2 regions of the Marinomonas sp. 5E14-1 genome follow, and region 2 is predicted to be linked to the other one. Evidence: predicted binding sites of a transcription regulator. Region 2 holds the regulator's gene; the other holds the start of a gene.
What was found. Region 2 encodes FNR, which switches genes on or off when oxygen is low (the NO sensors DNR and NnrR bind a similar motif). Its sites were predicted from a motif close to TTGATNTANATCAA; they were not measured.
Positions count from the first base shown of each region.

Region 1: the regulator FNR is predicted to act here: its motif matches at 4,153-4,166, upstream of ABFY09_RS10380 (anion permease).

Region 1 covers NZ_JBDXMW010000010.1:11,503-20,466, forward strand. Annotated here, with positions in the region: gene gcvP (aminomethyl-transferring glycine dehydrogenase) at 1-510, shown strand, start outside; gene ABFY09_RS10370 (mechanosensitive ion channel domain-containing protein) at 637-1,470, opposite strand; gene ABFY09_RS10375 (CLCA_X family protein) at 1,747-2,493, opposite strand; gene ABFY09_RS10380 (anion permease) at 2,600-4,066, opposite strand; gene ABFY09_RS10385 (RluA family pseudouridine synthase) at 4,272-5,243, opposite strand; gene rne (ribonuclease E) at 5,729-8,869, shown strand.
Region 2 covers NZ_JBDXMW010000004.1:212,653-221,616, reverse strand. Annotated here, with positions in the region: gene adhP (alcohol dehydrogenase AdhP) at 1-234, opposite strand, end outside; gene ABFY09_RS05420 (hypothetical protein) at 467-775, shown strand; gene ABFY09_RS05415 (CBS domain-containing protein) at 821-1,414, shown strand; gene tusA (sulfurtransferase TusA) at 1,481-1,714, opposite strand; gene ABFY09_RS05405 (alpha/beta family hydrolase) at 1,765-2,349, opposite strand; gene hemN (oxygen-independent coproporphyrinogen III oxidase) at 2,524-3,894, shown strand; gene fnr (fumarate/nitrate reduction transcriptional regulator Fnr) at 3,916-4,680, shown strand; gene ABFY09_RS05390 (adenine phosphoribosyltransferase) at 4,699-5,241, shown strand; gene ABFY09_RS05385 (YfaZ family outer membrane protein) at 5,313-5,879, opposite strand; gene ttcA (tRNA 2-thiocytidine(32) synthetase TtcA) at 5,890-6,729, opposite strand; gene ABFY09_RS05375 (SprT family zinc-dependent metalloprotease) at 6,841-7,353, opposite strand; gene ABFY09_RS05370 (ATP-dependent DNA helicase RecQ) at 7,337-8,964, opposite strand, start outside.

The DNA.
Region 1 (8,964 bases), on a different contig from region 2:
GCTAAACGCCTTGGCGAACATTACCCAGTACTTTATACAGGTAAAAACGACACAGTGGCTCACGAATGTATTATCGACATTCGTCCACTAAAAGCAGAATCTGGCATCAGTGAAGAAGACATCGCTAAGCGCTTAATGGACTTTGGTTTCCATGCGCCTACAATGTCATTTCCGGTGGCAGGCACTTTGATGATAGAGCCAACAGAATCAGAGAATTTAGAAGAACTAGACAGATTCTGTGATGCCATGATTCAAATTCGCCAAGAGATCAGCAAAGTTCAAGCTGGCGAATGGACACTAGAAGACAACCCATTAGTGAATGCACCGCATACAGCTGATAGCTTACTTTCTGCTGAATGGGGTCATACCTACACACGCCAAGAAGCGGCCTATCCATTACCTTGGATAAAAGCTCGTAAATATTGGCCTCCTGTAGGACGCATTGACAACGTCTATGGCGATCGCAACTTATTCTGCGAATGCCCACCGATAGATAGCTACGAAGATTAATACATCGTAAGTTGACAAAAAAACGAGCCTAATGGCTCGTTTTTTTACTTTCCAGAGCAGAGTCAAATAAGAAACTACTCTAAATCTCAACTTTTAATATGCTTCACAAAGCTCTATTAAATAGCCTTATTTTTCACCTTCGTTAACAACAATTACTTTACGATGAGGGAATGGAATTTCGATATTATTTTCATCTAATGCTTTCTTAATCTGCTCTGGCACGGAATAAAGGATACTGAAGTAATGCTCACCTTGACAGAATGGGCGCACTAGAAAATCAACAGAGCTATCATTAAGTGTTTCGACTTCCACAAATGGCGCAGGGTCTTTAAGTATATGTGGGTGATTATTCAAAACATCCATAATAACTTTTCGAGCCGCATCTGTATTTTCTGCATAAGCCACACCAAAGTGCATATCCACACCACGAATAGGATGATGAGAATGATTGATTATTTGTGAGCCCCAAATTTGACTGTTTGGCACAATAATTTGCTGATTATCAAATGTTTGTAAAATCGTTGTGAATAGATCTATTTCCGTAACATTACCAAAGCGACCAGCAGCTTCAATAAAATCCCCTGCTTTATAAGGTCGGAAAATCAGTAGCATAACCCCTGCAGCCAAATTAGACATAGCACCCTGTAAAGCTAAGCCAATAGCTAAACTAGCCGCACCTAATAAAGCAACGATAGAAGCAGTTTGAACACCAAAACGATTCAACACCGCAATAATAACAAACGCCATTACGATATAACGGGCAACACTACCAAGGAAACGGAAAAGAGTATCGTCTAACTTATCGTACTTTTTACTGATCTTAATAATGGCCGATTTGACCTTATTAGAAATCCATAAACCAATTAACAAAATCAAAATAGCAAGTAAGATATTCGTAGCTAAAGCGATAACGTCTGGTAAATATTGATTGATATCTACTTGGTTGAAAATGTCCTGCATAATGCATCCTTATATATGAGTGAGTAGCCAATAAAGGCTATGATTTTTAAAAGGTAGGTAACCTTATAGTAAATCTATCATAAGGATTGTAATAAATTGATATTGAGCAGAAACATTAACAGTATTGAATAAAGCTTTTGTTACAAACTGAAAAAACATTAAACAGCCATGAAAGCTCTTTTGTATATTGTATTCACCTTGCTGAAATCTGCTTTTCAGAAAGAAAGCGTAAGTGAGAAAAGGATAAAGTTGAGCCATTACGCATGGAAAAGGTAATCAACTTATCTCACGAACCAATGCACCGCCGAGAGCGTAAAAGAAATCACGAAAAGCCTGATTGATTACAGCTCTCTGCTCCCCTTGTGGGTACAGGCCAGCTTTGGCCTCTTTGGAAGTCTTACTACCGTTCACAAGAAAACGGCTATTTGGACATTCATCCTCAACAAAGGCCTCGAAAGCTCGAGCGCAAAGTTCTTCTGGCTTGGCGTAATAAAGAATATTTAGATCCTCATCAGTTTGCTGTGAAGCACGAAACAGATCACTAGGCTCGTCACCATCAGGGGTTAGCACAATGGCTTTAAAGCACTCGGTTAATAACGCAGAAAGTGGGTGCAGTCTATTTATTGGTTGATCCAGTTGGTTGAGCCACAAATAGGAGGCAAAACCACTAGAAGGGATATGGGGGTAAATTTTATCGCCCATATAATGATCGAAGGCATGAAACCATTCGTGTGCCAAGCTCCCTGCTCCGGCATTTTTTGCCAAGGCAAGTTGTCGAGTCGCTGGCATATAATGAGCTGCTACACCTCTCTGACCACCTTTTCCAAACTGAAGCCCAAGTGTGCCTCGTAGAGAAATAAGATGTTCAGGGCCTTGCAAAGCATCCATTAAGTCGTGCAAAGCTTGGTGGAAATTGACCGCCGCACGATCCCTTTCTTTAGGTGTCACCCAACGGCCCATTTCTATGCCACGAAAATCAAACTGGCGACGAATAGCAACAAAATTAAATCGATCTTGCGTCATTGGGCGAAGCTTTATCTACATTGAAATGAAAACACAATGATATAACGAAACGCCCAGACACTCCTGCTTTTATTAAGAACCTCGTATATCAAGTGAACACAAATTCTTACCAATATCCCAAAACCTTCCACCACAATCCGCCGACAACACCCCAAACAAGTAAGTTAACGACACTCATGATAAACCCCATTGTCCACCAGTTTTCCATGGACACATAACCTGAACCAAATACGATCGGCGACGTTCCTGTGGCGTAATGAGTGAGAGACATCATTAAGGAAGAAGCACCGGCTAACAGCAACCCTAAATACAAAGGTGGCGTGCCAAGAGCCAAGCCAGCAGCATAAAAAGCAGCAAACATCGCGGTAATGTGAGCCGTTGTACTGGCAAAAAAGTAATGAGCGTAAAAATACACGGCCACTAAAATCACCACAGACACGCCCCAATCAAAACCTAACTCCGCAATATTGTTTTCCACAACAGACGAAAACCAACCAACTAATCCGAGTTTATTCAGAAAAGTTGCCATCATCACCAAAGCAGAGAACCAAACCACAGTATCCCAAGCGGATTTTTCCTTGAGAACATCATCCCAATTCAAAACGCCTGTTATAAGTAAAATTGACAACCCTAAAAATGCCACAGCAGTCGTGTTCACCGCGTAATCAGAACCAAACAGCATAGCGGGCACGCCAGCCCAAAGAATCAGTAACAATGAGAACACACCAATCATGACTTTTTCGCCGTAAGACATAGGCCCCATTTCGGCCAGTTTAGATGAGGCGTAATCTTTTGCATCTGGTGTACTTTTAATTTGCGGTGGGTAAATCACATATACGACCAAAGGCACTAAAGCGATACAAACCAAACCGGGTAATAAAGCGGCCAACGCCCATGTTCCCCAAGTGATGCTTATGTTTGCGCCTGTGGCATCGGCAATCAACTTTACCACCAAAGGATTTGGAGCTGTGGCCGTAATAAACATAGCGGAAGTAATTGGGTTGATGTGATAACTCACCAATGCGAGATAGTGCCCAATTTTTCGAGATGTTCCTTCCTCTGGAGAAGAACCAAAACTTGTGGCAATGGATTTCATAATGGGGTGAATAATACCGCCACCGCGTGCCGTATTGCTCGGTGTCACTGGCGCAATAACTAATTCAGATAAAGCCAGTGCATAGCCAATCCCTATGGTTTTCTTACCAAACAAGGTAATGAAGTAATAGCCGACTCGGTTTCCCAAGCCTGTTTTAACTAAACCTCTAGAGATAATGATGGCAACACCAATCAACCAAATAAGAGAATTGGAAAAACCACTTAAAGCATCTTTTATCGCTCCAGATGGGTTGTCATTGGTTACGCCAGTGAATGCAACAAGCGTTATGGCTAAAATGGCAATAGCACCAATCGGCATGGCCTTACCAATAATGGCGACGACCGTTCCGACAAACAGAGCCAATAAATGCCAAGCATTTATCGTCACACCATCAGGAACAGGCACAGCAAACCAAATGAATAAGGCTGTAACAATAGAAATGAGACCAGGAACGAGACGAATATCTGAGGTTTTCATAGCAAATCCTTCTAATACCTACTTTAAAGGCGCTCCAAATAAACTAGAAGCAATACTTATAGTACGTGATCCGGAAATAACAAAAGATGACCCACATCATAAAAAATCGTGGCATTTTGTTCACTGATACTTTAGAAACTACCCTCCTATAAAAAAGACCGGCAAAGCCGGTCTTTTAGGTCTTAAAGAATAACTTTAATTGTATTTAAGAAAAGGCGGAAACTAATTGATTATTCATTAAATCTTGCCACTCTTTATCGAGCGGTGCTTCGAATAACATACGCTCGCCATTTAGCATTATATCTAAGCGAGTCGCGTGCAAGCAAAGACGCTTGAAGCCAATGGCTTTGGTTTCCTTCAACGACTCCGTTGGTGAATATTTGTCATCACCCACGATTGGGTAACCCGCATGCAATGTATGAACTCGGATTTGATGCGTACGCCCTGTCACTGGCTCACACTCCACCAAACTGTAACCTTCAAACTGACGCACTAATTTAAATTGCGTCAAACTCTCTTTACCATCAGTGTGAACTTTCACAATACGCTCGCCAGATTTTAGCTCGTTCTTTAGTAGTGGCGCGTTCACCTGAAGTTTACGTTTGGGCCAGCAGCCATATACCAAAGCGAGATATGTTTTTTGTACGCCTTCTTTTTCTCGCAAAGCAGTATGCAGCTCTTTTAACACTGCGCGCTTTTTAGCAATCATAATAAGGCCAGATGTATCACGGTCTAACCGATGAACAAGCTCAATGAATTTTTCTAAAGGTCGCATCTGTCGGATAACTTCCACAAGTCCAAAGCTCAAACCGCTTCCACCATGGACCGCCAAACCAGAAGGCTTGTTCACAACAATCAACCCTTTGTCTTCGTAAACAATACGAGATTCAATATCGTTTTTTAGGCGGTCAGGTAAAGTTGGTTTTTCTGATTCTGGCGCTATAACAATCGGTGCGATACGAACGATATCTTCATTTTGAAGGCGGTAATCTGGCTTAGTTCGCTTTTTATTAACCCGAATTTCACCTTTTCTAAGCAAGTTATAGATTTTACCTTTCGGCACACCTCTCAAGAAAGTCACCAAAAAATTATCAATTCGTTGGCCCTCATTATTCTCGTCAATTGTGACGTAGCGAACTGCGGGACGCTCTGCTAAATTCTGTTCTGAGTCCGACATAATCAAAGATTGGTTTCCTTTATAATTGAAGCACTTAGTTTTTACTGCTATATTCACATTCGCAAAGGGTAAGAGGTAACAAAACACCTCGAAGATAAGATGCAAGAATTGAATGAACATTGCCAAAGCGACACTTTGGCCCCTATCTTACCTCTGTAACAGTTAATCTTAAATAATAAACCGCATGATTCGGAAAAATCCGCTTCAGTGGAAGGAATTCTCATTATATTGCTCGACCGCGCGTTCGCGTTGTTTCATAAAAGCAAAGAAACGAGACCGGTTAAAAGAGACTATTTAGTATTCATCAAGGCAGCGAACCGCACAAAGCGTTTAATCCAAAAAAATAAACGAATCGCGTACTACTCTTGCCAGAAACGACTGAATGACTTGCTCTAAAGCTGAGTCAGATTGATTAATGGTTACCTATCGCTGCAGTGACTCTTTTCGTATCAGCGCTAACAGAGCTCACACATACAATGATTAGAATGTTAATAAATGCAACTCAACAAGAAGAGTTGCGCGTCGCCCTTGTAGACGGTCAACGTCTATACGATCTAGATATCGAATCCGGTTCTCGCGAACAAAAGAAATCCAACATTTATAAAGGCCGAATTACTCGTATTGAACCGAGTCTTGAAGCCGCATTTGTTGATTTTGGTGCAGAACGTCATGGTTTCCTTCCTTTAAAAGAAATCTCCAAAACTTACTTCTCCAAAAAATCTAACCATGAAGGCCGAGTTAACATCAAAGATGTGTTAAGCGAAGGTCAAGAAGTCATCGTACAGGTAGATAAAGAAGAGCGTGGTAACAAAGGTGCAGCACTAACTACTTTCGTTAGCCTAGCAGGGCGCTACTTAGTTTTGATGCCAAATAATCCTCGTGCTGGTGGTATTTCTCGCCGCATCGATGGTGATGATAGATCTCATCTAAAAGAAGCAATGTCCGGCCTTAACACACCAGAAAATGGTGGTTTAATTGTACGTACCGCTGGCGTTGGCCGCTCTACTGAAGAGCTACAGTGGGATTTGGATTACCTTGATACGCTTTGGAATTCCATCACCAAAGCGGCTTCAGAAAAGCCTGCACCATTTTTGATTTATCAAGAAAGTAACATTGTTATCCGTGCGATCCGCGATTACTTGCGCGAAGACATTGGTGAAGTGTTGATTGATGAAAAAGACGCTTATCAAGATGCGATTAACTTTGTTATGCAGGTTATGCCGCATTTCAAATCTCGCATCAAGATGTACACAGACACCACACCTCTTTTCAATCGTTTCCAAATTGAAAGTCAAATTGAAACAGCATTCCAACGTGAAGTACGTTTGCCTTCAGGTGGCTCAATCGTTATTGACCCAACAGAAGCTTTAGTTTCCATCGACATCAACTCTGCCCGCGCCACCAAAGGCGGAGATATTGAAGAAACCGCATTACAAACAAACCTAGAAGCAGCAGACGAAATTGCTCGTCAACTACGCTTACGAGACATTGGTGGCTTGGTCGTCATTGATTTCATCGACATGACACCTGTGCGCAACCAAAAAGAAGTCGAAAATCGCATGAAAAATGCGCTTGAAGCCGACAGGGCTCGCGTTCAAATTGGTCGCATTTCTCGCTTTGGACTTCTTGAGATGTCACGACAACGCCTTCGTCCATCATTAGGAGAAACAAGCGGTATCGTTTGTCCTCGCTGTAATGGCCAAGGTTTCATCCGTGACGTTGAATCTCTAGCCTTGTCAGTACTTCGCTTAATTGAAGAAGAATGCTCGAAAGAGCGCACGTCTCAAATTCGTGCAGTCTTGCCTGTTTCCGTTGCCACTTTCTTGCTAAACGAGAAACGTACTAACATCGCAAAAATCGAAAAGCGTAACAGTGTTCATATTATTCTTGTGCCAAATCCACACATGGAAACACCGCACTTTGAAGTTGAACGTATTCGTGACGATAGCACGGTTATTTCTCAGAACGATAACAGCTATACTTTGGTTGAAACACCTGAACAACCACCGTATGAGCCTCGTCAAACAAGTGAAAACGTGCGCCCACAAGCAGCAGTAACAAGTATTGCACCGAAGTCACCAGCTCCGGCGCATACAGAAACATCTGCAGCGACGCAAAGTAGTGCCCCTAAAGCGAAAAAACCAGGTCTTGTCGCTCGTATCTTGACAGCTTTGTTCGGGGATTCTTCTAGCAAGCAATCACCTAAACAGAAGAGTAAAACAAGCTCTCCAAAATCAAATACGACAACATTCTCATCACAAAACGATCGCACATCAAGCAAAACGACTGGCAATCGCAGTAACCGCAACAAGCGCAATGTAAAGCATCAAAATTCTGATCGTGACAATACAACAGAAAAGAGCCAAAGCCGCTCTACTCGCCAATCTCGCAGAGAACAAGCAGAAGCTGCCACGAAAGGAAACAACCGTCGAAATAACCGTAACAACAAGCAAGACAACTTAGATTCTAAGGTTGAAAAGCAAGAGTCAGCGGTTAAGACTCCTCGCCAGCCGCCTAAGGCGAAAGAAGTTCCTGAAGTAAAAGAGCGAAAACGTGACCGTAATGATAACCGCCGTCGCAGTGGCAAGTTAAAAGATGAAGCTTTAGAAGCAGCAAAACTACAAGAGCAAGAAGATGCCGCTCTAGTGGAAGCCGCTACAAACACATTAACAGAAAACAATGAAAGTACTGATGAACCACAACGTCGCTCTCGTCGCTCTCGTCGCTCTCGTCGCCCACAAAAAGACGAAGCAAACACTCAAGAAACAACTGAGAATGTAATCGAGAAAGTTGAGAAAGAAGTGGAAAATGTAATGCCAGCATTAGAATCTACTCCGGTCGTAGAGGCTAAAGCAGCTGTTGCATCAGAAAAAACGGTTGAAGAATCAACACCTGAACCAGAAGCTAAGCCTCAAGCCAAAGCGACTAAACCTAAAATGTCGGTTAAAGCTCAAATGAGTAAAGTGGAAGCGACTCAAAAGGACAGCGAAGACGCAATAAAAACTGAAGCACCTGAAGAAGCAGCCGCTGTGGTTGAAATTCCAAAAGTAGAAGAACCAAAAGCAGAAACTATCAAGGAAGAAACATCAGCATCTGAATCTGAATCTGAATCTGAATCTTCAAAAGTGGAAAAGCCAAAGGTAGAGATTGCTAAAGAAGAAGCTTCAGTAATTGAAACTCCAAAAGCTGAAGAGCCTAAAGTAGAAACTATCAAGGAAGAAGCTCCTGTTGTCGAAACGGTAGAAACAGAATCTCCAAAAACTGAGACGCCTGTTGCTGAAGTAGCTTCAGCAGAAAATGCAGCAAACAAACCAGCTGAATCAGCAATAACGGACAGTACTCCTACTGAAAATACTGATATAGCTCCTGAAACTAAGAAGCCTGCGCGCGCACCTCGTCGTGGTCGTGGAAAACCAGCAATGACACCCGCTGCAGAAGTGAAAGCGCCTGTTGAGCTACCAGCAGCCATTCTTGCACAACAAGAAAAGCTGCGCTTAGAGCAAGAGGAAAAGCGCAAAGCAAACACCTCTCGTCGACGTGCTAATACTGGTCGAGTGAAGAACGACCCAAGATTAGCCCGCGAAGATAACGGTGCAGAAACTGCCTCAAACTCTAATGTAGAATAATTTTTCTTATCTATTTAGACTGAGTAAAGAGCCCGCCCATGCGGGCTCTTTAGCAACTAAAAATAGATACTTCAATGTATTCATATGAACATACA
Region 2 (8,964 bases):
TTTTATATGAGTAACGGCGTCGCCGACTTCAATTACCTCACCAACACCTTCATGACCTGGAACTAATGGCAATGTCGGTTTGACAGGCCAGTCACCATGGCAAGCATGTAAGTCCGTATGGCAAACACCACAAGCATGGATTTTAACGAGTATTTGATATGGTTCTATCTTAGGTTTTGCAATATCTTCAATTTTAAGGATAGAACCAAATGTGTTCGCAACAGCAGCTTTCATAATACCCTCCTAAACGAATGAGTGACTTTCTACTCCATCAGCTTAACTGAGTTACTAAAAATAAAGACGACCTAGATCAAGTTTCTTACAAGTTGACCTTATTTATTAATAAAACGCGAGATCATGGAAAGAAAGCTCATTTATTAAAAAAAGCTAGGATTTATAAAACAGTGGGCATATATTTATTGAATAGAAAGAAATGAATGCTTTACCAAAAGGCTCGGCTGCTCCTATGAAAATTCAATTACTTATGATCATTGCCGTGATTTTATCGTCTTTATTGACGATATCTCAGCGCGTAAATGCTCATGAAGTAAATCAATTGCAATGGTTAGAACCTAGTGTAGAGCAGCGTTTTAATGAAGTCATTGCTCCAGATCAAGAGTTAAGCTCTGATAACAATTTTATTGCTTCATCTTTTAGTATTAGAAAACGCTCTTCTGAATTTCCTAATACACTCTCCTCATACTATTGCTTCCCTAATAAAGAAAACGTTAATACTGATATTAGCCCAAGGGCCCCTCCGTTTTCATTGATATAACTCACCCATATTTCGCATTTATTTATTTTTTAATGGGGTTTTACTATGAAAACACTTACTTATGTTTCTACAAAAAGCGTTAACGATCTTACTTGGCCTGCAGTTATCGAGAATATTACTATCTACTCATCCGCTCTATCTGTATTCACGGATTTTGATAAAGCCGGCCCAAGGGTGATTGAGGCGAACACCCGCGCTGACGTGCTGGTTAAATTGATGAAGAAAGAACACGTCCGTATGAAAATCGTTGTTGATGAAGACAACCACTTTGTCGGTATTATTAGTCTAGAAGACTTGTCTGAAGACGCTCTTATTAAAATGGTTGCTGAAGGCTATCAACGATCTGAACTTATGGTTGCGGACTTAATGAGACCAAAAGAAGATTTACTCGCATTGTCTCACACATCTCTAAAAAACTCAGACATAGAGTCTCTTTTATACAGTCAAAGAGAAAACCCTCTTCAGCATTTATTGGTTATTGATGAAAATACAAAGACAATTCGTGGTTTGATTTCATCTAATGACATTGTGCGCCAGTTGAGACTAGACGTCGATGTCTCTCTTTCGAGCTTCAAACACACATACCACAATGCTATTCTAGGTCAAAATTTTCAAGCAAAAAGACTTAAAGTTGCTTAAGATTTAAATTTGGCTTTTAAGCCTTTCTGAATGCCTTCGTATATAAATATGAAGGCATTTTTTATTTTAGTTCTGTTTCTTTTCAATCCAGTAAAAATACGTATCGCCTTCTTGCTCCTGATTGATCAATGCATGACCTAGAAACTGGCAAAATTTTGGGATATCGCGCGATGTAGATGGATCAGTAGCAATTACTTTAAGTACATCTTTCGCACCTATTTTTCGCATTTCTACGTGCAACATCATTACTGGCTCTGGGCAAAGTAAGCCTGTTGCATCAAATACTGCTTGGTGTTCCATAACAATCCTCTTTTATCGCTTTTATTCAAACATGTTAAATGTAAAACGGCTTACAGAATATCGCGAAGCCAAGTCTGTGTAATCTCAGCAATATTCGAAATGGTTTCAGTGGTTGTCTTATTGTATTTCTTTAACACTTTAAAATCATGGTCAGCACCTTTAACCCAAACAATGCTGACATTTTCAGGCAATGATTGCTGCTTAACCCAATCATAAGAGCCAAGTTGATCTCGTGTTCCTTGGACAATCAAGCAAGGAACTTCCATATTCTCAAGAAAAGAAAGCCTGTGTTTTTCAGGCTTACCGGCAGGGTAAAAAGGAAAACCAAAACAAACAATCGCTTTTACCATAGGCTCGTTCGACAACTGTGCAGCAACACGGCCTCCCATTGATTTCCCAGCAACAACACAAGCAACCTCATTTTTTATATAGTCGAAAAACTCTAGGACAAGACGCTTAAAAGGCGGTGGCGGTCTTCTCTTTCCCGTGCTTTCCACTTCTTGCATATAAGAAAAAGTGATTGGAATAATGGGCTGATACATTTTAGCTGAAATCGCGTTACCGAGATCATTTAAGAAGGTATTGCTGTGCCCTGCACCGGCACCGTGTGCGAGATATAAAGGTATATTTTTCATGAATCTATGAACTAAAAATTAAGTTATCGTGATTATAAGAGCGCTTGAGAGCTTATCCAATCTTATTTAGGGAATGATTTAATTTTTACAGAGATGTCATATCTTGACCTGTGTCAGAAAAAGCCCCAGACCATAGGAGTAAACTGCTATTAGAAATTTTAATAGGAATACAGCATGATTTGGGATTCTTCTCTTATTAATAAATACGATTTATCAGGACCTAGGTACACATCCTACCCAACGGCGCCTCAGTTCGATTCAGGCATCAGTAAGATTGCTTTAATAGACAAGATGATGATGCCTTCAGATAAAGCGTTGAGCCTTTATTTTCACATACCATTTTGCGCACACCTTTGTTATTACTGCGCATGCAATAAAATTGTGACGAAACAGTATGAAAAAGGCGCAGAGTATGTCGAGTTTCTTGGTGAGGAAATGAGGCTTCGCAGCCTTATGCTCGACCATTCTAAAAAAGTCACCCAACTGCACTTTGGAGGAGGTACACCTACTTTTTTAACAGAGGAGCTAATTAGAGATTTATTCAAAACAATAAACCAGTATTTCAATCTAGTGAATGATGGCTCACAAGATTACAGCATCGAAATTGACCCGAGAGAAATAACCTCCTCTAAGTTAAAATTGCTAACTGACATGGGCATAAATCGAATTAGCATTGGCGTTCAAGACTTTGACAGAAAAGTACAAGAGGCGATCCATCGAGTTCAATCTCTTGAAACCGTTTCTCAGCTGGTCGAAGACGCCCGCGCAATAAATATAAAATCTATAAACTTCGATTTGATTTACGGTCTTCCCTATCAATCCATTGAGGGCTTCAGGGACACTCTAGATAAGGTTATTGCATTATCGCCCGATCGCATTTCTCTGTTTAATTATGCCCATCTACCTGAAAGGTTTAGATCGCAAAAACGAATATCGGAAGAAAGCCTTCCTATTCCAAGTATCAAAGTGCAATTACTGAGAATGAGCATTGAATACCTTATAGATTCGGGTTACGTGTACATAGGAATGGATCACTTTGCAAAGCCTGATGACAACCTTGCAAAAGCACAGAAACAGGGCTTATTGCAGAGAAATTTCCAAGGCTATACAACTCATGCCGGAACTGATTTAGTGGCATTTGGTGTTTCTGCTATCAGCGACCTGAGTGGTGTGTACATTCAAAACCATACTGATTTAAACCTATATCGAAGCAGTATTGAAAAAGGCCAATTGGCTATTAGTCGAGGCTATATCAGTAATTCTGATGACCGTATTCGGCATCAGGTTATTATGACCCTTATTTCTCAATTTGAGTTAAATACTACGATAATTGAGCAAAAAAATAATATTAGATTTTTTGAATATTTCTCAAAAGAGGTAGATAATCTTACCTCAATGATTGAAGACGGTATGATTGAAATGCAGGATAATGGAATGCAGACCATTATCCGAGTGACAGAACGTGGTAGATTACTTATTCGCTGTATTTGTATGATTTTCGATAAGTACCTAAACAACAATATAAAATACTCAAAAGTTATATAACATCAGGTCAGGGAGATTCACATGTCAGCAACACACGCACAGACACGGTTTAACAGTACACTTACGTCTCAATGTCAGAATTGTAGCTTAAGTGCACTTTGCCTTCCGATCGCTCTAGCTGATGAGGACATCAATAAACTAGATCAAATTATTGAACGTAAAAAGCCACTTAAAAAAGGTGACTTTTTATTTCGCCAAGGTGAAAAATTTGATTCTGTTTATGCTGTACGCTCAGGCACACTAAAAACGTTTAACATAACGTCCGTTGGTGAAGAGCAGATTACAGGTTTTTATTGCCCTAGTGAATTGGTTGGCTTAAGTGGTGTGGATTCAGATACCTACCCAGTTTCTGCCAAGGCACTTGAGACTACAACGGTTTGTGAGATCCCTTTTACTCATTTAGAAGAGCTATCTACTCAGATTCCTTCTTTGAGGCACCAGTTGTTTAAGGTAATGAGTCGAAAAATATCGGATGATCAACAAATGATGGTCTTGCTAGGCAAGAAAAATGCGGATGAAAAAGTCGCATCTTTCTTATTAAATCTGTCCAATAGGTTTAAAAAGCGTGGCTACTCTGCCAGTGCGTTTCGACTTTCTATGTCTCGTGGAGAGATAGGAAACTACCTAGGCTTAGCAGTTGAAACTGTGAGTCGAGTGATCACGCGTTTTCAAAAAAATGAGTTAATCCATGTTGATGGTAAAGAAATTGAGATAGTCAATTTCCCTGAAATGCAAAAACTCGTTGGGATTGCGAGTGATTGTGGTAAAATCGCCAACATTCGATAAATTAAGGCGTTACTGCATATGCTCTACGATGATTTTTATGTTAAATCACTAATCCAAACAGTAGAAGACTGGCCAAAAGAAGGCATCAGCTTCCGTGATATTACTCCTATCTTTAGTGACCCTAAAGGAATGAGGATGGTCGTTGATGCTTACGTTCACCGCTATATGTCTTCTGATATTTCTCATATTGCTTGTATTGATGCTCGTGGTTTTTTAATTGCTGCAGTATTGGCTTATGAGTTGCAAAAGCCTCTTATCCTTATTCGCAAGAAAGGAAAACTTCCAGGTAAGACTGTTTCTCAAGCTTACGCTTTGGAATACGGAGAAGCTGAGCTTGAAATACAAGAAGGAGCGGTAAAAGCAGGTAATAATGTACTTTTGTTTGATGATTTAATTGCAACTGGCGGCACTTTGTTTGCAGCTATTAAATTACTAACTGGACAAGGTGCAACAATCAAAGAGGTTGCTGCAATTATCGATTTACCCGATTTAGGTGGTAGTGAAAAGTTACGTGAAAGTGACGTACCTGTTTTTAGTCTTTGTGCGTACGATGGTGATTGAGATAAGCGTTTAATCTCCAATAAAAAAGGTGGCTATGGCCACCTTTTTTATTGTCTAGAAACTTGCTTGACTTAAAAGTCGACTGTAGCACCAACCGAAAAGCCTTTATTAATTTCTTTACGGCTTTCATCATCATAAATAATAACGGTGTTTGCATAGCTAATATAAGCACGAGCGTTACGCATTGTTAAATACTCAAGTCGAAAATCATATGTATAAGTATGGTTTAAATTGGAAAAAGACAAGACTTCTGGCGCGTAATATAAAGATCCATAAATACTCAATCTATTGGCTTGCTGCAAAGTATATCTGTACCATCCTCCTAAGCTAAGAGCTACAGAGAACTCATTGTCATCATCATTAAGATCGGCATCTATTACATTAAGCCTGATACCTAAGCCTGTTTCTAAAGGGCCATTACCTCCCGAGTCTTGAACAGTTAGGCCTACATGAGCTGAAGAACTATTTGTTTCTGTGTCATTGGTAACGCCAGCATTAACACCAAAAGGCCCCATATCTAAATTAACATCACCTTTAATGGTTTCATTAGTCAAGCTCACACCAGCCGTTGAAGCATGAACAAATGAACCACCTAAAAGGCCGACCGTCAATAATAGAGTTTTATATGTAAAATTCATTTCTATCATCCTATAGAGAAATAATGTTTAAGCGGTTCATAGCGTCTTCAGCTTTTTTCAAACCTTTAAAGTCAAATAATTCAGTGTCTGCCATGTGTGATGGCACAACATTCTGCATGGCAGTGAACATTGAATCTGTTCTGCCTGGGTATTCTCTTTCCCATTGTTGAAGCATGTCTTTCACAACTTGTCGTTGTAAGTTTTCCTGAGAACCACAAAGGTTACACGGGATAATTGGGTATTCTTTCATAATTGAAAAGGCTTCAATATCCTTTTCTTTGCAATAAGCAAGCGGTCTTATAACAACATGTTTTCCATCATCACTGAGTAGCTTTGGCGGCATAGATTTTAGCTTGCCCCCAAAAAACATGTTTAAGAATAAAGTTTCAAGAATGTCGTCTCTGTGGTGACCAAGTGCAATTTTGGTTGCGCCAATTTCTTCAGCAAAACCATACAATGACCCTCGTCTTAAACGAGAGCATAAACCGCATGTTGTCTTACCTTCAGGGACAATCTCCTTAACAATACTGTAAGTATCTCGTTCTAGAATATGAAAATCTACACCAACCTCTTCTAGATAAGCAGGTAGTATATGCTCTGGAAATCCAGGTTGCTTTTGATCTAGATTTACCACAACAATGCTAAAGTTGATCGGCGCACTAGCTTGTAGATTTCGAAGAATCTCAAGCATAGTATAAGAGTCTTTACCGCCAGACAAACACACCATAACTTTATCGCCATCCTCAATCATATTGAAATCAGCAATAGCTTGACCTGTCAGCCTGCGAAGGCGTTTTTGGAGCTTGTTAAGCTCGAGCTTTTCTTTAGGTTTAGTCGATAAATCCATCATATATACGCTGCAAATAAAACGCCATGATTCTACTATAACAATAGTTTTTTCGCATTAAAAATGAAAGACATAAGAAAATCTCCATGAAGATTCCTACTTCCTAAGGTAAACCTAGCATTGAACAGATGGACTTTTAAACTCTAATCTGGATTTACAGGTTTTGCAGATATATTCTGTGCCTTTTTGGGCTCGATTATGTCGATGCTGTGTGAATTGATGTTTACTGCATTTACATATGTATTCGTAACTGACCTTAGGCGTAGGAACGTCAAAAGTGTGTGTCCGGCTTGGCTGAACACCAAATACTTTTAACATAACAGCTTGCCACTCTTTACCATGAGGTCTGACCGTGCTCCCATATATTTGAAACACGATAATGTGGGCCACTTCATGAGGGACTACTGTGTCTAGAAACTCAGTAGGGCTTTGGGAATACATGAAATAATTAAAACGCATTTCGTTTTTTTGGAGGTGTGCCGTACCTGCTGCTCTCCCCCTTTGCTTAAAGTTACAGATAGAGCGTTTGAAATGATGATTAAAAAAATGATCCGCTTTATCAAAGCAGCGATTCATTTCTTCAATAACGGCATTCAATGCAATAAGGCTTTCAGAATTTAAGGACATAAGGCATTATCTTTTCAGTCTCCTCTTGATGAATTATATCAATAAGGGAAGCTGCGAAATTCGACACTTGCTCTTTAGAAAGTCCAGTTAAACGACTCAAAGATGCTACTGTCTTTGGCTTATGTGCACAGATGAGTCTGAGCTGAGATTCACTCAAATCGAACACATCTTGGTCTTGTTTCCAAGCAAGTACTTTATGCCAACGTATATGATCTGCACCTAACTCCGCTTCACTTAAAGTCGGATAATAATGTTCACTAGGTAGAATTATTTGGGTGTTACCTTTCAAAATATCACGTGCTTTTTCATTAATATGTACAGTAAACACTTGAGACTGTCCTAATGATATGAATTCATATGCAATCAAATGGCGAATGACAGATTTCCATTGGGCTTCTGTAAGCTCTTTACCCTTTCCGAAAACGCTTAATGATTTAGCATTTATAGCGTCTGTAGATTTATTTCTTTTACCTAACAAAATACCAATTAAAACAGAAAAACTTTGCAGGCCTTTGGTGTGGTAAATCAATGACAATATTTTTTGGCTGGCAATTGTCATGTTTTGTTCTGACTTAGATGAAAGGCATCGATCACAATAACTGCAGGCATCAGAGTCTTCATTAAAATGCGACAAAATATTTTGCCTTCTACAGCCTCTGGCTTCTAAAAGCTGAAATAAAGCCGCCAAGCTTTGCCTTTCATTTTCAGACACATACTCTTGCTGCGATATTAGCTGTTGAGCCTGTAACATATCTTGCAAACCATAGAGAAGTAGTGCTTTTGCAGATTTACCATCACGCCCGGCACGGCCGACCTCCTGAAAATAAGCCTCTGGACTGTTAGGTAAATCTAAATGAATGACAAAACGAATATGAGAAATGTCGATTCCCATACCATATGCTGTCGTCGCCACCATGATAGTACCTTGCCGCGTGGCGAAGGTTTGATGACTCCTTTCTTTAGACTCCTCTGTCATTGCAGCATGATAACTTAAACTATAAAAACCTAGATGATTTAACCATCCTGAAAGCTCTTCTGTTTTCTTTCTGGAACGACAGTAAATAATACCGGTTTCCCCCGGCACTTCATGATGAAGAAAATAAAGAATTTGCTGCTTAGCCTTTCTTTTCTGAGCAATATGGAGGTGTATATTAGAGCGGTCAAAACTATTTTTTAAAACTAAACAATCATTAAGCTGTAATGACTCTTGAATACTCCCAATAGTTTTATTATCTACAGTTCCTGTTAAGGCAATTAAAGGAACATCAGAAAAATCCGCCTTTAGCTGACCAAGTTGACTGTATTCGGGTCTAAAAGAGCCCCCCCACTGAGAAATACAATGGGCTTCATCAATTGCAAATAAAGAAATATCAAAGCTGTGTAGAAAGCCTATCACAGATGGCTGGACGAGTTTTTCTGGCGACAAGTACAATAAATCAATGTGATTGTGGCGTAGAGCCCAAATTAAATCGTCTTGTTCGCCCGGATTTAAGGTTGAATTTAAAAATCTGGCTTGAATCCCTTTTTTGTTCAGCTCTTCAACTTGTTGTGACATAAGTGACAACAAGGGGCTTATAATAACTGCTACTCCTTTTCGCATTAGTCCTACTG